DNA from 3 places in the Bradyrhizobium sp. Leo78 genome. Region 1 is predicted to be linked to each of the others. Evidence: riboswitches for the same ligand, from Rfam matches in the RefSeq annotation. Region 1 holds a riboswitch; each other region holds the start of a gene.
The links. Region 1 has a riboswitch for S-adenosylmethionine ahead of metX (homoserine O-acetyltransferase MetX). Riboswitches for the same ligand answer to the same signal wherever they lie in the genome.
Positions count from the first base shown of each region.

Region 2: another riboswitch for S-adenosylmethionine. It lies ahead of AC5ZG1_RS16045 (O-succinylhomoserine sulfhydrylase); the one in region 1 lies ahead of metX (homoserine O-acetyltransferase MetX).
Region 3: another riboswitch for S-adenosylmethionine. It lies ahead of AC5ZG1_RS40820 (hypothetical protein); the one in region 1 lies ahead of metX (homoserine O-acetyltransferase MetX).

Region 1 is NZ_JCAMOT010000021.1:3,387-10,710, reverse strand. It holds gene AC5ZG1_RS24580 (lipopolysaccharide biosynthesis protein) at 1-913, shown strand, start outside; gene AC5ZG1_RS24575 (TIGR02594 family protein) at 1,318-1,965, opposite strand; gene AC5ZG1_RS24570 (alpha/beta fold hydrolase) at 2,224-3,084, shown strand; gene metW (methionine biosynthesis protein MetW) at 3,361-4,029, opposite strand; gene metX (homoserine O-acetyltransferase MetX) at 4,029-5,234, opposite strand; SAM riboswitch at 5,317-5,396, opposite strand; gene AC5ZG1_RS24555 (chorismate mutase) at 5,704-6,552, shown strand; gene hisC (histidinol-phosphate transaminase) at 6,563-7,324, shown strand, end outside.
Region 2 is NZ_JCAMOT010000010.1:216,571-223,894, forward strand. It holds gene AC5ZG1_RS16030 (OpgC domain-containing protein) at 1-1,032, shown strand, start outside; gene AC5ZG1_RS16035 (SGNH/GDSL hydrolase family protein) at 1,029-1,787, shown strand; gene AC5ZG1_RS16040 (SGNH/GDSL hydrolase family protein) at 1,860-2,819, shown strand; gene AC5ZG1_RS16045 (O-succinylhomoserine sulfhydrylase) at 2,885-4,069, opposite strand; SAM riboswitch at 4,141-4,220, opposite strand; gene AC5ZG1_RS16050 (2'-deoxycytidine 5'-triphosphate deaminase) at 4,377-5,435, shown strand; gene AC5ZG1_RS16055 (adenylate/guanylate cyclase domain-containing protein) at 6,005-7,324, shown strand, end outside.
Region 3 is NZ_JCAMOT010000067.1:15,866-23,189, reverse strand. It holds gene AC5ZG1_RS40830 (gluconate 2-dehydrogenase subunit 3 family protein) at 25-843, opposite strand; gene AC5ZG1_RS40825 (hypothetical protein) at 1,105-1,362, opposite strand; SAM-I-IV-variant riboswitch at 1,686-1,786, shown strand; gene AC5ZG1_RS40820 (hypothetical protein) at 2,228-2,485, shown strand; gene AC5ZG1_RS40815 (hypothetical protein) at 2,607-2,861, opposite strand; gene AC5ZG1_RS40810 (hypothetical protein) at 3,012-3,239, shown strand; gene AC5ZG1_RS40805 (hypothetical protein) at 4,289-4,570, opposite strand; gene AC5ZG1_RS40800 (hypothetical protein) at 4,774-5,019, shown strand; gene AC5ZG1_RS40795 (hypothetical protein) at 5,400-5,681, opposite strand; gene AC5ZG1_RS40790 (hypothetical protein) at 6,045-6,452, shown strand; gene AC5ZG1_RS40785 (hypothetical protein) at 6,689-6,937, shown strand; gene AC5ZG1_RS40780 (hypothetical protein) at 7,283-7,324, shown strand, end outside.

The DNA of each region.
Region 1 (7,324 bases):
GCTGCCGGCGTTCGTGGTCGCCAATACCCAGGACGGGATTGCCCGGTCGCATGACTGGATGCGGCTCGGGCTGATGCCGCAATTCATCGTGCGCCAGGGACTGATCATCGGCTTCACCGCGGGCGCCGTCGTGCTCGGCTTCGATCTCGGCGCCACCGCCGCGATGCTCGCCAGCGCCGCGGCGGTGTGGATCGCCATGATCGGCCAGATGCTGGTGCTGAACCGCCGCCTCGCGGCCCACGTCGAGCCGGGCGAGAAGGCCTACGACATCAGCGGCTGGCTTGCGGTCTCACTGCCAATCCTGCTGGTCGAAAGCTTTTATCTGCTGCTCTCCTACACCGATGTGCTGGTGCTGCAGCAGTTCCGCTCCTCCGAGGAGGTCGGCGTCTACTTTGCCGTGGTGAAGACGCTGGCGCTGGTGTCCTTCATCCACTACGCGATGTCGGCGACGACGGCGCATCGCTTCGCCGAATACAACGCGCTCGGCGACAAGGCGCGGCTATCGGCCTATGTCACCCATGCGATCCAGTGGACGTTCTGGCCTTCGCTCGCCGCGACCGTCCTCCTGCTCGCCTTTGGCAAGCCGCTGCTCTGGCTGTTCGGGCCGCAATTCGTCGTCGGCTACGACATCATGTTCCTGGCCGCCATCGGCCTCGTGGTGCGCGCTGCAATCGGCCCGGTCGAACGTCTGCTCAACATGCTCGGCCACCAGAAGATCTGCGCGCTCGCCTACGCGCTCGCCTTCGTCATGAACCTGGTGCTGTGCGTCGCACTGGTACCGCGCTTCGGCGGCCACGGCGCCGCCATAGCGATATCGACGTCGCTGAGCTTCGAGACCGTGCTCTTGTTCTGGATCGTCCGCCGGCGGCTCGGGCTGCACGTGCTGGCGTTCGGGAAGATCGGTTCCGGCTGATAGCAATCCCGGGCCGCGCCACATGTAATCGCAGCATGACCGCAGCAGACCTGAAAGATCTTCTGGAACGCGTTCAGGCGTGGCCGAGGCTCGCAAGGCGAGCTTGCTGCCGTTGCGGAGCAAATCGAGAGTGAACTGCGAGGCGACGCCCATGTCGTCACTTGTGGCAAACTGTGCGCGATCGACGACGCCATAGCTTCGATCGATGCCGACGACTTTGCGACCGACCGCGAAGTGGAGCGAAGCGAAGCAATCCATAGCGCCGCAAGTGGAGGCATGGATTGCTTCGCGGAGCCTGTCGTCGGGCGCGCGTTCGGGCGACCCGTTGGCTCGCAATGACGAAGGCTGTCATTCCGGGGCGATGCGAAGCATCGAGCCCGGGATGACGGTGGAGAGTGTAGCGGCTAATTCGTCGGCATCACGTAGGCGTAGATGCGGCCGCGGGAGACCGGGGCTTCGCGGACGCGGTTGCCGTTGTTGCCGGAGATCATGATCGGATTTCCCTTGGCATCGATGCCGGTGATGATGCCGACGTGGCCGCCGCGGCGTCCCCGCGACATCACGGCGATGGCACCGACCTGCGGGCCGGAGACTCGCTGCCCGTAACGGGCGAACGAGCTCGCCATGTCGGAGCCGGTGCCGCGATAACCCGAATGCTGCAGCACCATGTTCATGAAGCGCGCGCACCACAGGCTGCCGCGGCTGGTCGGGTTGCCGCCGAGGTGACGGCGGGCTTCATCGACGATGTTCGACGAACCGAGGCTTGCCGCCTGCTGAGGCTCCGGCGACAGACTCGCATTGCTATCGGCAAGATCCTGCGCCTGCATCCGCGCTACGCCGCGCTCCCAGCGCGAGGCGCGCGTCATGTGGCGGTGACGATAATGCGCATGGTGATGCTTGGCATGATGACCGGCATGATAGGCCCTGGCGTGGCGCCCTGCGCCGTGATGAGGCCGTGCCGAAGCGGGAGAAATAGAAGCGACGATAACCGTCGAACACAACGCCAGCGCCAGAACTCGAAGCAACCGGCGGAACGCACGCAACTGAACCATACTTCCCATTTTTTCCTTCTGTTACACCCCCGTTTTCCCAGGTGCGCCCGTCTGTGGATGACATCTGGATGACAGCCGCAGCGCGTTTTGTGCCGCTCAATGTGGCAAGACAAAGATGTCGTGCCGCGCTGCGGCGAAAAATTGCGGGACGATTTCGCGAACATTTGGCGGCGAAAAAGAAACGATGCCGCCGCATTGCAGCCGTGAAGGTTAATTGCAATCCTCGCCGCGCAGGCTCACAAGAAGGAAAAGGTTAAAATGCCCTATGCCGTCGCCAAGGATAATGTCCGCCTCTATTTCGAAGAGGTTGGGAGCGGAACGCCAATCATCTTCCTGCACGAGTTCGCGGCCGACCACACCAATTGGGAGCCGCAGATGCGTTATTTCTCGCGCGGCCACCGCTGCATCGCCTATTCCGCGCGCGGCTACACGCCCTCCGACGTCCCGCCATCGGCCGAGGTCTATAGCTACAAGCATTTCTACACCGATGCGCTCGCAGTGCTCGATCATCTCGGCATCGCCCGCGCGCATTTCGTCGGGCTGTCGATGGGCTCCTATTCGTCGCTGCAGGTTGCGCTGAATGCGCCCGAGCGCGTGATGTCGATGACGCTCGCAGGCGTCGGCTCCGGCTCAAGTCTCGAACACCTCGACGCCTTCCGTGCGCAATGCCGGGCCAATGCCGAGCAGTATGAGACGATTGGATCGGAAGCGGTCGCCAAGGTGACGCGCGAGGCGCCGGGCCGGATTCCGTTCCTGGTCAAGGATCCGCGCGGACATGCCGACTTCTATGCCGCACTCGCGCGCCACGATGCCAAGGGATCGGCCAACACCATGCGTAGCTTTCAAGGCGGCCGGCCCTCGATCTACACCATGGCGGAAGCGATCGGACGCGTGCCGACGCCGGCGCTGATCATCTGCGGCGACGAGGACGACAATTGCGTCGAGCCGAGCCTGTTTTTGAAGAAGCATTTGCCCGCGGCGGGGCTGACGTTCTTCCCGAAATCGGGACACGTGCTCAATCTCGAGGAACCCGCGCTGTTCAACGAGATGGTCGAGCGGTTTATTGCGTTGGTGGAAGCGGGAAGGTGGCTGCCGCGCGATCCGCGGTCGATGGTGTAACCGTCATTCCGGGGCACGCGAAGCGTGAACCCGGAATCCATTCATCCACGCGTTTTGCGGCGCAATGGATTCCGGGCCTGCGCCTTCGGCGCATCCCGGAATGACGAGGGGAGGTGCTCGCGGCAACAGTTTAGCCTGTCATTCCGGGGCACGCGAAGCGTGAGCCCGGAATCCATCGAGCCGCAGAGTTCGTGGAGGAAATGGATTCCGGGCTCGATGCTTCGCATCGCCCCGGAATGACGGAGGAGAGGTCTTCCGGAATGACGGGGAGAGTACTCAGCGTCCCTTCCCGCCCCTGCTCAGCAGGAACACGCCCTGTTCGCCGAACATGTTCCAGACCCACCACGGCAGGTTCAGCGGCACCGGGCGGCCGTAGAGGTCGAGCGCGACGGCGCGCTCCATCTTGACGTGGATCTCGTCGCAGAGCTGCACGAAATCCTTGATGGTGCAGAAATGAATGTTGGGGGTGTCGTACCAGGTGGCCGGCAGATTTTCGGTGCGCGGCATGTGCCCGCCGATCAAAAGCTGCAGCCGCATCTTCCAGAAACCGAAATTCGGGAACGAGACGATGGCGCGGTGGCCGATGCGCAGGAGATTTTCCAGCACAGCCTTCGGCTGCCGCGTCGCCTGCAGCGTCTGCGACAGGATTACGTAGTCGAACGCATCGTCGGGATAGTTGCCGAGGTCGGTGTCGGCGTCGCCCTGCACCACCGCGAGTCCCTTGGCGACGCAGTGGTTGACGCCTTCGCGCGACAGCTCGATGCCGCGGCCATCAATGCCGCGACTCTCCAGAAGCTGCAACAGATCGCCGTCACCGCAGCCGACGTCGAGCACGCGCGACCCGGGCTCAACCATTTCGGCGACGAGAAGATGGTCCGGACGAAGGCTCGTGCTCGCCTGCGGCGCCAAGCCGGGCAGCGGCAGAGTTTGCTCCTGAAGCGCCATCACTTAAGCCCCGCATCGCCAAGGCCGCGCGACTTGCCCGCCGAGTGCAGGAAGGCGCGCGAGATGTCGAAGAATTCGGGCACATCGAGCAGGAAGGCGTCGTGACCCTTGTCAGTCTCGATCTCCGCGAACGAGACCCGCGCGCTGGAGGCATTCAGCGCGTGCACCAGCGCCCGCGCCTCCGAAGTCGGAAACAGCCAGTCGCTCGTGAACGATACTACGCAGAAGCGGGTCTCGACGCCGCGGAACGCCTGCGCCAGCACACCATTGTGGTCGGCGGCGATGTCGAAATAGTCCATCGCGCGCGTCAGATAGAGATAGCTGTTGGCATCGAAGCGCTCGACAAAGGACGAGCCCTGGTAGCGCAGATAGCTCTCGACCTGGAAGTCGGCATCGAAGGAGAATGTCGGCAACTCGCGATCCTGCATCCGCCGCCCGAACTTGCGATGCAGCGCCGCGTCAGAGAGATAGGTGATATGCGCGGCCATCCGCGCGACCGCGAGCCCGCGATGCGGATGCGTGCCCTGGTCGACATAGCTTCCGCCACGCCAATCCGGATCGGCCATCACGGCCTGCCGGCCGAGCTCATGAAAGGCGATGTTCTGCGCCGAATGCCGCGTCGAGCAGGCGATCGCGAGCGTCGAGAACACGCGCTCCGGATAGGCCGCCGCCCATTGCACCGCCTGCATGCCGCCCATGGAGCCGCCGACCACCGCGAACAGCGTCTCGATGCCGAGTTGGTCGATCAGCATCGCCTGCGCACGCACCATGTCAGGGATGGTGATGATCGGAAAATCCAGGCCCCATACCTTGCCGGTCGCAGGGTTCAGCGAGGCAGGGCCAGTCGAACCCATGCAGCCGCCAAGCACGTTGGAGCAGATGATGAAGTATCTGGAGGTGTCGAGCGGCCGGCCGGGGCCGACCATGGTCTCCCACCAGCCAGGCTTGCCGGTCACCGGATGCAAATTGTTGACATGCTGGTCGCCGGTCAGGGCGTGGCAGACCAGAATGGCGTTGGAGCGCTCGGCATTGAGCTCGCCATAGGTCTGATAGGCGATCTGGAACGGCGCAAGGTCAATGCCGCAGTCGAGCTTCAACGGCTGATCCATGCCGAACTTCGCCACCGGCGAGGACGGATGATCGGCCTCATGGGCGCGATCCTCACCCTGAATCGACGGACTCTTGATCGACTGCACCTTGGTCATTTGTGGCGCCTTCCTCCGACGCGGAGGTCCCGGACAGAAATCAGGCCATGAAAAACCCGGCCTGAACAAAGGTTCGGCCGGGATCGATCTGTCCCCGGCCTGTTTAGCGAATTCTTTAACGTGGCTGCAAGCCGGCCGGCTCAAATGACCACGGAGTGCTGGGAAAGTAGTCCCTTACCCGGCCTGCGTCAAGGCAAGTGGGGCCGTTAACCTAACCGTGACCTTTAGGCCGAGCTTGCGCCATCTGGCCCCATGGGACAGAACGGGGGCTCGCACTTTCTTCCTCTCCCCGCCCTTGCGGGGAGAGGGTTGGGGTGAGGGGCTCTCTCCGCGAACACGGTACCAGACGGATTCGCGGAGGCTCCCCCTCACCCGAAATTCAAGCTGCGCTTGAATTTCGACCTCTCCCCGCAGGCGGGGAGAGGTGAAGAGTCTGCTTGCTGATTGAAGAGAAACGACGGGCCCTAGCATGTCAAAACCGCCTCCGGCGCCGCCCTCGCTGGCCGAGTTGCGCAAAGAGATCGACGCGATCGATGAGCAGGTCCACCGCCTGTTGATGGCGCGCGGCGACATCATCGACCGCCTGATCAGGGTGAAGCAGACCCAGGAAGTCGGCTCCGCATTCCGGCCGGCGCGCGAGGCCTCCATGATGCGCAGCCTGGTCGAGCGCCATCGTGGCATCCTGCCGCTCGACACCATCGAGAGCATCTGGCGCGTCATCATCTCGACCTTCACTTATGTCCAGGCGCCGTTCTCGGTGCATGCCGATGTCTCGGTCGGCGAATCCATGATGCGGGATTCGGCGCGCTTCCATTTCGGCTTCGTGGTGCCTTACGTCTCGCATTTCAGCGCGCAGGCGGCGGTCGAAGCGGTGGCGAAATCGAAGGGCGACCTCGCGCTGGTGTCGGCCATTTCCAGCCGCACGCCATGGTGGATCGACCTCGAGGCCGAGGGCGCGCCGAAGATCATCGCGCGATTGCCGTTCCTGGAGCGCGCCGATCATCCCGCGGCGCTGCCCGTGTTCGTGATCTCGCGCGTCGCCGACGACGCGATGGTGACCGAGGTCGAGATGTGGAGCGTCCGCGTCTCCGGCTGGAACGCCGAGATCGCCCGCGCGCTGGCCCCGCTCGCCGAGATCGTCGCGGTGCCGGATACGGCCTTCGACGGCGCGGCGCTTTTGGTATCGGTCGCCGGCCGCGGCTTCGAGGAGATCAAAATGGCCCTGATCCGCGCCGGGGCCTCGGTGCGCTCATCGGCACTCGTCGGCAGCCACGCAACGCGCTATACGGTGCCCCCCGCCCCTACAGTCCGGAGCTAGAGAGTTAGAGATGTCCCGCCCCGTGCCGAATCCCGGCATCCTCGATATTGCGCCCTACACCCCCGGCAAGAGCCCGGTGGCGGAACCGGGGCGCAAGGTGTTCAAGCTTTCCGCCAACGAAACGCCCTTCGGTCCCTCGCCGAAGGCGATCGAGGCCTATAAGCACGCCGCCGAACATCTCGAGGACTATCCGGAAGGCACCTCAAAGGTGCTGCGCGAGGCGATCGGCCGCGCCTATGGCCTCGACCCGAGCCGCATCATCTGCGGCGCCGGTTCGGACGAAATCCTCAACCTGCTCGCCCATACCTATCTGTGCGAGGGCTCGGAGGCGATCTCCACCACCCACGGCTTCCTGGTCTATCCGATCGCGACCAAGGCGAACGGCGCCAAGAACGTGGTCGTGCCGGAGACCGACTACACCGCAAGTGTCGATGCGATCCTTGAGGCGGTCACGCCGCGGACCAAGCTGATCTGGCTCGCCAATCCGAACAACCCGACCGGCACCTATCTGCCGTTCGACGAGGTCAAGCGCTTGCGCGCAGGCCTGCCGTCGGACGTGCTCCTGGTGATCGACGCCGCCTATTCCGATTACGTGGTGCGCAACGACTATGGCCTCGGCCTCGAACTGTGTGCGACGACCGAGAACACGGTCATGACCCACACCTTTTCCAAGATCCACGGGCTCGCGGCGCTCCGCGTCGGCTGGATGTTCGGCCCGGCGCATATCGTCGATGCGGTGAACCGGATTCGCGGCCCCTTCAACGTTTCTACT
Region 2 (7,324 bases), on a different contig from region 1:
GACGCGACCGAGATTTTCATCTTCATCTCCGGCTACACCGCGGCCTTCGTCTATGGCCGTGCGATGCTTCAGGCCGGCTTCGTGGTGGCGACCGCGCGCATCCTGCGCCGCGTCTGGCAGATTTATGTCGCCCACGTGTTCCTGTTCACGATCTTTCTTGCGGAAATCTCCTACGTCGCCACCCGCTTCGAGAACCCGCTCTACACCGAAGAGATGGGGATCATGGATTTCCTCAAGCAGCCCGATGTCACCATCGTCCAGGCGCTGCTGTTGCGCTTCCGTCCCGTCAACATGGACGTGCTGCCGCTCTACATCGTGCTAATGCTGTTCCTACCCTTGATCCTGTGGCTGATGAAATGGCGGACCGACGTGACGCTGGCGCTCTCGGCCGGCCTCTACGTCTTGACCTGGCATTTCGACCTCTATCTCAGCGCCTATCCGAACGGCGTCTGGGCGTTCAATCCGTTCGCCTGGCAATTATTGTTCGTGTTCGGCGCCTGGTGCGCGCTCGGCGGCGCAAGAAGGATGTCGCGCATCCTGGCCTCCCCGATCACGCTCTGGATCTGCATTGTCTATCTGTTCGCGGCGTTCCTGGTCACGCTGTCCTGGTATCTGCCGCAGCTCGGCCACATCGTGCCGCGCCGCATCGAGCAGTGGATGTATCCGATCAACAAGACCGATCTAGACGTGTTGCGCTTTGCCCATTTCCTGGCGCTGGCGGCCATCACCGTCCGCGTCCTGCCCCGGGATTGGCCGGGCCTGAAATCGCCTTGGCTGCGACCTTTGATCCTCTGCGGCCAGCACTCCCTTGAGATATTCTGCCTTGGTGTGTTCCTGGCATTTGCCGGGCATTTCATCTTGGCCGAGGTGTCCGGCGGCGCCGGAATGCACTTCCTGGTCAGCGTCACCGGGATTGTCATCATGTGCGCCATGGCGTGGGTGATTTCGTGGTACAAACACTCCGCCGACAAAGGTGCCGCGCGATACAAGAGCGCCGGCGGCAATGCCGACCTGGCGGGAGGGGCGGTATGAAGTCCGGCTTATGGACTATGCTAGGCCTGACATTGCTGGCCGTTTATCTGTCGGCGGCCCCGGCACGCGCCGGCGATCCCGAGCAGATCTGCGACGTCCCGGCCAATCTGCTGGCCACCGAAAGCTCGTTGCGCAAGGTTGCCGAGGCGGTGCGAAGCGGCCAGCCCCTCAATGTGCTGGTGGTCGGTAGCCGCTCCTCCACGATTCCCTCTTCCGAGGCCAGCGCCTACCCGGCAAAGTTGCAGGCGGCGCTGAAGGAAAGCCTGCCCAGCACGACCGTTAACCTGTCCGTAGAACTGCAGGGCGCCAAAACCACGGGGGATACAGCCGACACCCTTGTTAAGCTGGTAGAAGCAAAAAGGCCTACTTTGGTGATCTGGCAGACGGGAACCGTCGATGCCATCCGAGCTACCGATCCCGACGACTTTCGCAGCGCTCTGGACGCGGGAATTGGTGCATTGCAACAGGCGGGAACCGACGTGGTTCTGGTCAATCTTCAGTACAGCCCCCGCACCGAAAGCATGATTTCCGGATCACCATACCTAGATAATATGCGGGTGTCGGCGCACGAACATGATGTCCCGCTGTTTGATCGTTTCGCCATCATGCATCACTGGAACGATGCTGGTGATTTCGACCTGTTCAGCTCCGCCCACGGCGTGGAATTGGCCAAGCGGGTGCATGCCTGTCTCGGCCGTGCGCTGTCGAAATTCGTGATCGACGCGGCCCACCTCGGACCGGCGCAGCAGAACTAAAGGGAACCAGCGTTAATGAGGACCTACCGCCCTTTTTGTCGAAGCACATGCCTGGTGGCGGCCGCCGCCGTCATGGCGTCCATGCTTGTGACCTCGCCGCTGCACGCGCAAGTTGCGCAAGGTGACCAGCATGCCGCGCTTACTGACGGCGCGAAATCCCGCCCCCCATCCGACAAATCGGGACCATCCACGCCGGCCATTTCGTCCGGTGCTGCGGCCGCCGCCGAGGCTGATGCCCAGAAGGGCATCGCCGGCAAGGCGATCGACAAGGTGAAGGAGGTCGCGAAGTCGGCCAGCGACATCTTCCGTCGCGTGCCCTGCCTGCCGCCGAAGGGCGTCTCGAAAACGATGGGCTCGCTGCCCCATGTCGCGAGCAAGCTTGCCGCGGGCCAGCCGGTCACCATCATCGCCTTCGGCTCGTCCTCGACCCAGGGCTATGGTTCTTCGGCGCCGGAATTCACCTATCCAAACCGGCTCGCGGCGCAACTGCACCGGCAGTATCCCGGCGCCGACATCCGCGTCGTCAACCGCGGCCGGGGCGGCGAGGACGCGCCGGAAATGATGCAGCGGCTGCAGACCGAGGTGATCGACGCCCACCCGGACCTCGTGATCTGGCAGGTCGGCACCAATGCCGTGCTGCGCAATCTCGACCCCGGCGAGACCGAAAAAATGGTCGAGGATGGCGTGACGCGCATCCAGTCGGCCGGCGCCGACGTCGTGCTGGTCGATCCCCAATATTCGCCGCGCGTCACCGAGCGTGCCGCTAGCGCCAACAAGATGATCCGGCTGCTCAACCACATCGCCGAGCTCCGCCATGTCAGCATCTTCCCGCGTTTTGAAGTGATGCGCGACTGGCACGAGAAACAGTCGATCCCGATCGACAGCTTCGTGATCGCCGACGGCCTGCACATGAACGATTGGGGCTATGCCTGTTTCGCCCAGTTGCTTGGCGACGACATCATCAAGTCGGTCGGTCAGATCAAGCTCGGCGTCAACGTGCCGGCGGATGTGCGGACGTATCGGCCGATGTAAGGCTGAAAGCGAATGGAGAGTGGCGAATAGGGCTGACCCTACTCGCCACGCGCCATTCGCCTGAATCACACCGCCTCCAGCGCCTGGGCAAAATCCTCGATCAAATCGTCGGCGTGCTCGAGGCCGGCGGAGAAACGAATAAAACCTTCGCTGATGCCGAGCTCGGCGCGCGCGTCCGGCCCCAGGCGCTGATGCGTCGTGGTGGCGGGGTGGGTGACGAGGCTCTTGGCATCGCCGAGATTGTTGGAGATGCGCGAGATCTTGAGCCCGTTGAGACAGCGGAATGCGCCGGCCTTGCCGCCCTTCACCTCGAACCCGATCAGGGTCGATCCCGACCGCATCTGCTTCTTCACGGTGGCTGACTGCGGATGATCGGCGCGGCCCGGATAGATGAGCCGCGTGATCTTCGGATGGCTTGCGAGCACATCCGCGATCTTCGCTGCCGTCTCGGTCTGCGCCCGGACGCGCACCGCCAAGGTCTCCAGCCCCTTCAGCAGTATCCACGCATTGAACGGCGACATCGACGGCCCGGTCTGGCGCAGGAAGTTATGGATATGCTCGGTGATGAACGCCTCGGAGGAGAGGATGATGCCGCCGAGGCACCGTCCCTGGCCGTCGATATGCTTGGTCGCGGAATAGACCACGACGTCGGCGCCGAGCGACAGCGGGCTCTGCCAGATCGGAGTGGCGAACACATTGTCGACGATCAGCCGTGCGCCGCCTTGATGCGCGATCTCGGCAATCGCGCCGATGTCGAGCACGTCGAGCGTCGGATTGGTCGGGCTCTCCAGGAAGCAGGTCTTGGTGTTCGGCCGGATCGCCTTTTTCCACTGGTCGAGGTCGAGCCCGTCGACCAGCGTCGACTGGATGCCGTAGCGCGGCAAGAGGTCCTCCACGACGTAGCGGCATGAGCCGAACATCGCTTTCGAGGCCACCACGTGATCGCCGGCCTTCAGCGGCGCGAGGATCGCAGTCGTCACCGCCGCCATGCCGGTCGCGGTCGCGCGCGCAGCTTCCGCGCCCTCGAGCTCGATCATGCGGCGCTCGAACATCGAGACGTCGGGGTTGGAGAAACGCGAATAGAGGAAGCCGGGATCCTCGCCCTTGAATCGCGCCTCGCATTCCTCGGCCGTGGCGTAGACGAACCCTTGGGTCAGGAATATTGCTTCGGACGTCTCGCCAAATTGTGAGCGTAGCGTTCCGGAATGAACCAGCCGGGTTTCGGGGCGGTAGCGTGTAGCTGCAGACATTAGGACCTCCAACGTGACCATTTTCGTCCTTGGGAAAATGGTCACAAAAAAACCGGCCTGAAGGGCCGGGATCGCTGAGGTCCCCGGCCTGTTTAGCGACTTATTTAACGTGGCTGCAAGCCGGCCGGCTCAAATCACCACGGGATAAGTCATGCTGATATTCGTTCCCGCCCTTTCCGTCAAGGCGGGCATCGGCTAACCGATAAAATCCATTTTTTGGGCCTTTTATGGCTCTAAGCCGTCTTGAGGGACCGCGTCTGTGTCGTTCGTACTGCAAGACGATGCCAATGGGATCCTGCCCGACCGCATGATCGCGGCGATGGCGGACGCGGGCCTGATCCTGCCGGTCTATCCCTTTGTGGAGAGCCAGATCCAGCCCGCGAGCCTCGATCTTCGCCTCGGCGACATCGCCTATCGCGTGCGCGCGAGCTTTCTGCCCGGTCCCGACGCCACCGTTGCCGAGCGCATCGACGAGCTCAAGTTGCACGAGATCGATCTCGCCGACGACGCGGTGCTGGAGACCAATTGCGTCTACATCGTGCCGCTGCTCGAGAGCCTCGCTCTGCCGCCGGAGATCGTCGCAGCTGCGAACCCGAAGAGTTCGACCGGGCGGCTCGATGTCTTCACCCGCGTGATCGCCGACTGCACGCGCCGTTTCGACATGATCGGTGCCGGCTATCACGGCCCGCTCTATGCCGAGATCAGCCCCAAGACGTTTCCGATCCTGGTGCGCGAGGGCTCGCGGCTGTCCCAGGTGCGCTTCCGCACCGGCGATGCCATCCTCAGCGCCAACGAGCTCGATGCGCTACATGACGCCGAACGCCTGGTCGATATCGACGATGCCGATCTCACCAATGGCGTCGCGGTTTCGGTTGATCTCTCGGGCGAGAATTCCGGCGGCTTCGTCGGCTATCGCGCCAAGCGCCACACCGGCGTAGTCGATGTCGATCGCCGCGGTGGTTATCCGGTCGATGATTTCTGGGAGCCGATCCGCGCGCGCCCCGACGGCAGCCTGATCCTCGATCCCGGCGAGTTCTATATCCTCGCCTCGAAGGAAGCTGTGCAGGTGCCGCCGGACTATGCCGCCGAGATGGTGCCGTTCGATCCCTTGGTCGGTGAATTCCGCGTGCACTATGCCGGCTTCTTCGATCCCGGCTTCGGCTATGCCGGCGCCGGCGGGCAGGGCGCCCGCGCCGTGCTGGAAGTGCGCTCGCGCGAGGTGCCGTTCATCCTCGAGCACGGCCAGATCGTCGGCCGCCTGGTCTATGAGAAGATGCTGGCCCGGCCCGATGCGATGTACGGCCAGCGCATCGGCTCGAACTACCAGGCCCAGGGCCTGAAGCTCTCGAAGCATTTCAGGGTGTGATCGCGAAATCTCCTGTTGCTCATTTGGTACGGTTAGCCTGAATCACAGATTACATTCCTTGTGACCACCATAACGACACAAAGACGTCGTGGCCTATCTCAGGGGGCGACGGCTTGATGGGTGGTCGGTGGACTACACTGTAACCTGTTTCGGGGTCATTGCGGCTTGGCTCGCCTTCAATGGACTTGTTGCCATTGCACTGACCTATTGCTCTCCGGGTGAGCGCCTTTGGCGCCGTCAGCCATCAGAACCTGTCGACCGCGGTCGTAGCCGCCACCCTTCGGAAGGGGAAACGACAATTTTGATCGTGTTCGAGGCCGCGTAGCGCTCGCTTGGTCTCACATGATGCCGGGTTGTGGCCTCGACGCATCGACAGTGCCGGAAATGTTCCCCTGCGGTCGAATCCTTTTGACTGATCAGGGACGAGATCATCCCCTAAAGGCATGTTTGATGCAGTAATTTCATGTCTGATTATATTGAGCGTCGGTATTCTCATAGCCCACGCTATCGACGCACTTCGACCCTAGCGGCCGGATGTCGTCGCCGGACATTTGAGGTATGCTCGGCACATGCAGGATCGCGACACCCTGTTCGACGCCTTGCGCCGCTCGGCCGACCCGGTCGTGGTCGATGCCGTCGATAATCTCGTCCAGAACGGCCGTGACGAGGAACTCGCCCGGCTCAATGCCGTGGCCTTCGCTGCCGGCAGCGGCCTGGACGAGGAAAAGGTCATCGCGGCCCTTCTGCACGCATCGCGGCTTGGGCTGTTCGAGATGTCCTGGAACATTCTATGTCCGAGCTGCGGCGGCATCCTCGGCGCCAACGCCACGTTGCGGAGCGTGCAGAAGGAGGACTACCATTGCGCTTTCTGCGGGGTGGCGAGCGAGCCGGTGCTGGACGAAACGGTGGAGGTCAGCTTCACGGTCAGCCCACGGATTCGCCGCATCGCCGCCCACTCTCCGGACGAACTCGGCTTCTGGGACTATCACCGGCAGGTCTTTTTCGGGACGGGGGTCGTCTCCCCCAGGCCGGACGCGTTCGCCGAGCTCGCCAGTAAGGCTGTGTTGGAGACGATCGAGCTGCACGCCGGCGAACGGATGATTCTGGCTCTGCAACTTCCGGCGCAGCCCGTGATCGTCTTCGACCCGGTGACCCATAGTGCCCATTTGATCGAGACCTCAGGCGAACCGACGGCGGAACGCCGCGAGCTCTCGATGATCTTCATGAACGCCCCTACCGGCCTCAGCCGCATCACCCTGTCTCCGGGTCCATTGCGTCTTCTGCTGGATAACCGAACGGAGCGCCGGATTCTGGTCGGCGTCTATGTGACGGGCCCGGAGCTGGAGCGGCTGATCGGCGGCCGGCGCCCCTTCCTTACCGCCAAGCGATTGCTGACGAACCAGACATTCCGCGACCTCTATCGGACGGAGACCCTCGACGTCGAGCAGCGGCTCAAGATCATGAGCCTGACGTTCCTGTTCACGGACCTGAAGGGGTCGACCGACCTGTACGATCGGGTCGGCGATCTCGTCGCCTATGATCTGGTGCGCTCGCACTTCCAGATCCTGAACGAAATCGTGGCGTCTGAATCCGGCGCCGTGGTCAAGACCATCGGTGACGCCGTAATGGCGACCTTCCCGGTGCCGCACCGCGCCGTCTCCGCCGCCCTCAAGATGCGCGATTCGATGCGAGCGCTGAATGTCCGGCGGGGCGCGGAGGAACTGATCCTGAAGATCGGGATTCACGAGGGGCCCTGCCTTGCCGTGAACCTGAACGACCGGCAGGATTACTTCGGCCAGACGGTGAACATCGCATCGCGGGTGCAGGCTTTGGCCACAGGCGACAGCATCTTCGCCACCCAGGCGGTGGTGCAGGATCCGGAATCGGCC
Region 3 (7,324 bases), on a different contig from region 1:
CCGGACGAAACGCGCCTTTGGCGCCTATTCGGGTCGGCCAGCAATGCCAACGGGTGGCAGCGGATAGCGCTCGTTGTGCCGCTCAACCCAGTCGCGGTAATCATAGCGCGCGCCGGGAAATCCGATCATCTTCCAACCGACCATGTCGCGGTTGCCGCCGTAAACTGGGTCAGCGAAGAACCCCTCCCGCGTGTTCTGCAGCAGATACTCGAAGAACGCGCGACTGCTGGTTCCTTCCAGTTGCACCTGATCTTTCTCCAGCGCGGAGAGAACCTTGTCCTTCTCATCGTCGGGAATCTGGGCGAACGGCTTTCCCGCGTAAGTGGCGCGACAATATTTATCCAATGCGGCCAGCGCCTGGCGATACCGCGCTGCCGGGGTCAACGGCGACTGATCTCCCTGCTCTGGCGTTCCGTCGGCGAAGGGCCCGTGCATGTAGAGCCCCTCGGCGCTGCCATAGGATCCCGCAAGTTGTCGGTCGATAAAGACCGCACAGCCGGCATCCTTGCCTCCCGGCGTCTGCGGGTCCGGCGGGATCAGCCGGTCGACGAGGGCCTCGACGGCAGCTCCTTCCTCCGGAGTGAAATACGCCCATGGCCCAGGCCGCACCGCTGTTGGTGGAGTGCCGGCACTTGGTCCCCACGGCAAACTGCCCTTGACGACTAGCGCGCGAGCAGAGGTCGCCGAAAACACCAAAGTCATGGCGGTGGTTATGAGTAATTCGCGACGGCGCACGCCGTGATTAGAGCGCGGCGAGCGGGGTATTCCCTCCCCGGCACTATCAGCACCGGGGGCCATCTTCCCGATACGGTTGGCGCTCAGCGAAATCTCTTTCGCGACCATAGTGCTCCCCTGGATCGTGAACTCGGAATTCCAAGGTGGCGCATCAAAAGACCAACATAGCACAGTCTAAACGGTTCTCAAGTCGGGTGAGTCCAGTTCAGCAATTCAGGCCGCGGCAGGCGTGGCTCTTTGGCTACCGTGCCCCGGGCTTGCCTGAAAGAGCTTGAGCGTGAACTGATCGCGTATTGCAATGCACATCCATGAAATGGAATCATCGAAGCGGTAGACTTGTTGCTCAAGCAAGAGAGATTTACGAGCGGGTTAAGCTGAAAGTACATCTGCATCAGCGTGACCGTTCAGGACGATCGCTCCAACTTGACTATGCGCGCGCCACTTCTGATCAAGACCGATAGGTGAAATTCCAATTGTTCTTCGTGCTACGTTGCGGTCCATTTTTTGCTTCCTCGTAAAAGCGTTTGACACGCCAACTTTAGCCTCGGGAAGCCCTTGTGCTTGCTCGTATGCGTATTCGCGTTGAACGATGTCGCACAAGATCAACATCATCAACTGCGACACCATCGCCCCGCTCCGATGCATCCGGCAGACTACGGCAACAGCGCACCACTATCCTCGACGTCCCGATTAAGCCACCACGCATCGAGGCAATCGGCCGCCCAAAGATTCGTTGTGTCAGTAGGGCAGCCAATGACCGTCCAAAATGGCAGGGCGAAGCCGCAAACGCGTCCGGTACCCTAGTTCGTATTTAGCAAGCTTCCGAGAGCGGCCCGGCTCCGCAGTCGCCCAAGTCCGCGGTCCCGATCCGCAGAGGGGCGGGTCTCTTTATCCGCCCGACTGCGGTGCTAGTGACCGCTCTGGAAGAACTATCCGAACCTGCTATACTGATCGTGCATCAAGAAGAGGCTGACGCCTCGCCGACCTGCCATCCCGGGCAAGGTGGTTTCCGCAAGGAGATGCGGCCAATTCGGCAACGATACGGGTCGCGCGGCCGTCAGCCTCCTCGCCAGTGCGACGGAGGCTATTTTTATGTCTGACATGTTTTTGGATCGCCCCGATAAGCACCAGGGCGCATTCGTCGATCCGTGGAGTCATCAGCCACAGCATCAAGGGGGATATTCCCGATCACGCGGTGTTTGCTGGAGCATGGCACCTAAACGTCGGAATCGACACTATTCACGAAGCTCTTTTTCTTGCACTTGATGACCGCGGTGACCGGCTGTGGTCGCTGACTACATCCACTGACAACTCCACGCGGGAGCGTCTAACCGCACGTGAGCGCGGCGATCGCGACTGGATCAAGCGGAAGATCAGTTGTGGCTGTGTGACCGGAGCGGCTCGCGCCGGAAGTCCGCGCGGAGCGGCGAGCATCCTAATGAACAGACTACTCCGCTCTCGCCTTCATTTTTCAGGCTCGGAGCCGCCCTACATGGCCGGCCTGCTGACAAGCCAAGAGATGGCGGGCATTGTTGATGCCTTCGAGCAGGAGTTAAGACGGAATACGATGGCGGCAGAAGTGGATCAGCATGGTAATGAGGCCACAATTATCACTGCGGCGCGAGACCTTCAGCTCCAATCTCCGACCTGCAGGCCACAACACGATCGCCTGGATTGCGGATTGTGCGCGCCGAAAGCATTTCATCGAGATATCTGCCTCTCGCAACCAATTTTATTGTGGTTACTGTAAGCGAGGCGGGGGACCGGCGAAGCTTCGCGCCTTTTGCGAAGAGATTAACAGTAGAGATGGCGTGGCATGACGATGAAGGATGATCAGAGAGCCGAGGCTGCGACTATCGACCGAAAGCGACTTACGTTTCGCTGATTATCGTCCGGGACGGCGGCGTCGCCTCGCCGAACTCCTCGCGTTCAACCAACAGCTTGAGGCCGAAGCTGCTGAAAGAAAGCAGGCGGCGAGTCAGGTGCGCCAGCTGCTTGGCGGAAGAGCTTATGGGATTTTTGAGAAGGCTATTTGGCTTTGCGATCGGCCCGGGGGCTCCGTTGACGTTTTTGTTCTGACCGCGCGCGCCTGCGCAAGCCTGCAATGACAGGGGAAATTGCGCCAAAACCGACCTTCATTGCCTTCTCCTCTATTGCCGACTGACATTTAATGTGAAATTAAATGATATATAAAAAATAAAGGTACAATAAGTTAATTACCGAACCTTCCCGGTCATATCAGGTTACTTCCTTTCCAAAGAAGGAGGGCGGCTGGTATGCGCGCTTCAACACGCAGTGCCAAAGAGCTTTGCGAGCAACTCGCGTCAGATACCGATGTGCTCGCACAAAAGATGTCGGATTTGCTTTCGCTTCGAAAATTCGTTGCTGACGCTGAAATCGTCGCCGCTTCGCATGGCAGCATACCGAGCGCGCCGCTAATGGGCCTTGATGGCCCGGCTACTGGCGGAAGGAGCTGGCGTTTGCCGCATCGAACTGTTCAATAGATCTCGCAATGTAATCAAATTGTCCAGCGTCATAACAATGCGAGCACGCACGACGCTTTCATGTTCAATCCGATCCGAATCGAATGGTGGACCTGCCTTTGGGCGAACGGCGCTCCGCACCGCCGGGAAATTTAACGAGTGGTAGCGCGGCAGTGGCATTCGATCAGACTGCGAGCCAAAAAGTGATCACACCCAGCAACGCAACAAGCAAAGCGCATTCGAGTTTGTGGTTGTAGGAACGGAGAACTCTGCTGTTCCATTTCATGTCAATTCTCCTTGGCTGAATTCCTAGCAGCGCGTAGCCGAAGCGTTGGGCCGGGCGTCGAACCGTTAGAAGGTCGACTACACCGGCTATCACCTATCGGTATGGGGCTGATACTGCGGCTTCTATCCGGGCTTGAGCACTGGAATTTATGTCGGAGCCCGCACTCCTGGCGAAGTCAGCCACTTATTAACGTGAGAGGCAGCATCTATCTGGCGGGCCTTCCGCAGAAGCTCGTCGCGACGAATGCCATGGGGCATGCCTTCGGCCTGTTTGCGCAGGCTGATCGCTTCTTGCGTTAGGCGGTATTCGAATGTGGATGATGACAACTTGAAACGTCGACGATGCGACATGCCACTACTCCCTGTTCGATTTGGCGGGAGCGTTACCGAACTCTCAGTCACCGATATGAGCCGGGGGCAGCGCGATGATGTAAGCGACTAGACGCCCTTTTCATCCGGGAGTCGACATAATTCGAGTCAGGCGCTGCGAATCGCCATGTCGGACGCCGAAGTAAGTAAAACAGGGCGCTATTCCCTTCAATCGGAGCCGCGTCCCGCGAAGTCTCATGGGCGCTCATCAACAGCATGTCGGCTTCCCAGACCTGCCACTCCCACTTCCGCGGGAAAAGAGCAATCAGCTTCACTTCAAGCAGGCGCATCGCGGGAAGTTGACCATACAGCGCGATATGCGCTCCCGACCGTCAACATTCCAGTGGTCAATGGCAGCCTTCATATCGCGTCTCGTCGGGTCGTTCACCTCTTCCGCCATTGCGCGACCGCCGAGCCTACGAGGCTGGCCGCGTGTTGATGCTTGCGAGCTCTCGACGCTCGTCATCCGATAACCGCCAGCCCTTGCATTGACTGCAAAGCTGCCTGAAGACGTCATACAGTTTGCTTCGCGCAACTTCGACAACTTCGGTGTCGTCAAACTCGCGGGAGTTCACAACGACTGGCAATGAAAAACGGATCTGACCGCTCTCGAACTGAAACACCAAGCGAACGTCCTCACCCCGTTCGTTGGGCGAAATCATCTCGATACGCGCGATCTTGATCTTGAACTTGTCCATCGCGTCACCTCGCTAGAGCCCCTGAATACCATTCTGGCGCATAACCGAAATGAGCTTTGACGACGGGTAGTGACCGGCCGGCGGGTCTCGCCCAGACCTAGCGGATTGCAGAGGTCCGCAGTCGGTGGTGTCCGTCTGCTGTCCTAAGCTAGCATTATCGGTGGCTTTTTGAACCAAGCGGGCGGCACGGTATTAAGACGTTCATGGCTGAGTCATTCGGTACCGAATTTACGATTGTTGAAGCAACGGGCGATGATGCGGTGACCCGCCCAAGCAGGCAACTTTGGGTAGTCGCAGCTAAACCGAGCCAAGCACTTACCCTGGTTCTGACGGCTGTCCCGGAAGGCTGGACAGCGGAGCTTGCGACAGGACACCTGACACGCCAGCAGTTGAAAGAGCTGCAAAACCTACATCTCAAGCCTGGCGAAGTGCACAAGCTGATGACGTAAAGGCCGGCCCTGGCCGGCGCATTTCGGCCGCGAGCCCGCGTTCCTTGCTAAGTAGGGAGCCAATAGACCGCCGGGAGTTAAACGACGCCACCCGTCCGCTGGTCGCATCCAACCGGATCGGGCGAGGGTGTTGCAATAACAAAACGGCCCCAGTGTGTTTGGGGCTGGGGCCGCCAACCTGGTGGTGACAGGTTTTCTTCCGGCCGGGGCTTAGGGGGCTGATAGCCGGAAGCCGAGACTCGACGATCACGGACCGATTTGGTTTGGTTCCTATCTAGCGAGACGCAGTGAACCGCCGATGCCGGGCTGCGCGCGGCGGCAAATCAACGACGAATGCGGCTGTGATGAAGGTAACTCGCGTGCCTGGCCGAAAGATATGGCTACCAGGAAACCTCTCGGTTTAAATTCGACATCACCAACTGAAGATCGATTGAGCTAAGAAAGTCGTGCAATGGCGGCGGTCCTATAAAGCCCATCCGACCGCCAGCATCCCAAACGACGACGGCGAAACCCTGCAGCCCCGCTGCATGCGCCCGCCGCTCCATCGCGATCAACTCTTGCGATTGAACAGATTGCGGCTGGCTATCGAACGAGCTTTCCACAGGGAAAATAATCAAGTCCTGCCCCTGCTCATGCAGATAGGCAACCTTGTAAGTGGGCATCGTTCTACCCTCAGGTTTGAGGGATGGTTTTAGCACTACTTCCGGCCATGAGAGCGGGGGCCGAAGCCTGGAGCGCTAAGACTCGACGCTGGCCGAAGGTCTTCGTTCCACGCGGACGCACGAGAGCCAAGTGTTCCCGTAGGTAGCGGGCGAGACGGGGATCCTCAACCTCCCTTGCAGGCGAAAAGAATCATGCAGCAGGTGAAGCCAAGCGCGTAGAGAAGGGGCACTGCCTGCCATAGCTCTATCACGGTGAGTTCCCTGCAAGCGTACCGATCTCGGCGTGCATAGCATGCTATTCCGGAGGCGACGATCGAAGACTCCGCTACCCTGTGGAAAGGGATCTAGGCTGATGTGAGTGGCTTGACAAAGCTCGGCGTTGGCGGGCTCGTGCGGCGCACAGCTACAAGACCCGAGCGTATTGGCGCGACGGCACCACCCCGTCAGTTCCCGGCGATGTACCGGATAGCCGTGAAGGCGCCGATCGCTACGAGTGCGGTCACAGAGAGGGACAACAAAAATCTCATAGCGACGTCCTACCGACCGGCTGCGGTTGGTGGAAGTGCGATCCAGAATGCGGAGAGGGCGCTGAATTTCTTAATGACTGACGATATCAACTCGTTCAATAGGCAAATCGGTAATCTCCTGATCAGGCTAAAGCGTCAGCTTGTACTGCTATCAAGCAAGAAGCTCACAGGTTTCTACTGCAACCCCATGTCGATGGGGTTGGATAAACTGAGCCATAGCACGCTGCGCAACCGGGAGCTTTGATTGATGATTAATGCACCCGTCCCCCGCCGCAATACTCATTTGGCGAATGTTCAAAGACGCCTGCTTGCAGCCCAGTATGTCTGTATGTCGACGGACAAACAGAGGTATTCCATCCAAAACCAAGCTGCCGCCATTGAGCTTACGCGCATGCGCACAGCCTAACTATCATCCGCACCTACTCGGACGAAGGAGAGAGTGGTCTAAGGATTACGAACAGATCCGACTGGCTAGCCTGATTGAGGATGTTCGGTCAGGGCAGGCCAACTTCGATCATCTTCTCGTCTAGGACGTTCACGAACGCGCTGAAGTATGCCTTTCCGGGCCACAAGCCGGGAAGCGTCCTCGTCTCTTTGTCGAAAGGAGACGGCATCGAACTATCGGCGTCCGATAACGGCGTCGGCCTTCAGGACAGCACCGATCCGGCTGGACTGGGTTCGCGCATCGTCCAGCTTCTCGCCCACCAACTCGATGGCGAAATCGCATAACGGTTGAATCCGGGTCTGCGCGTGCGGTTGCGGCGCATCCGCGTTAGCGTGACGTGGCTCCGTCCTTGGACGCACCGAGCCGATCAAGCAGAGATTTCAGGGACGGAGGAAGTTCCCTCTCGACGGGCATCCGCGGGCGCAGCGGCTCGCGATTTCCGCCGCGATGTCGATAGAGACCGGGTTCCTCATCGGACCGGGCTAGGCTTCTGCCAACATTCGAACATCGGATTGGTTGCGGTCTCCGGCCAATGTTCACTTTTGAACATTTCCACGGAACGAATCGCTAAGGTTGTACTTTCCGCTTGGGAGCTGAAATCCGAATAGCGCCTGTTGGGAAAGCAAGACGTGGCGGGACGAGAGTATCTGAACCGACAGGCGGCCACCCTG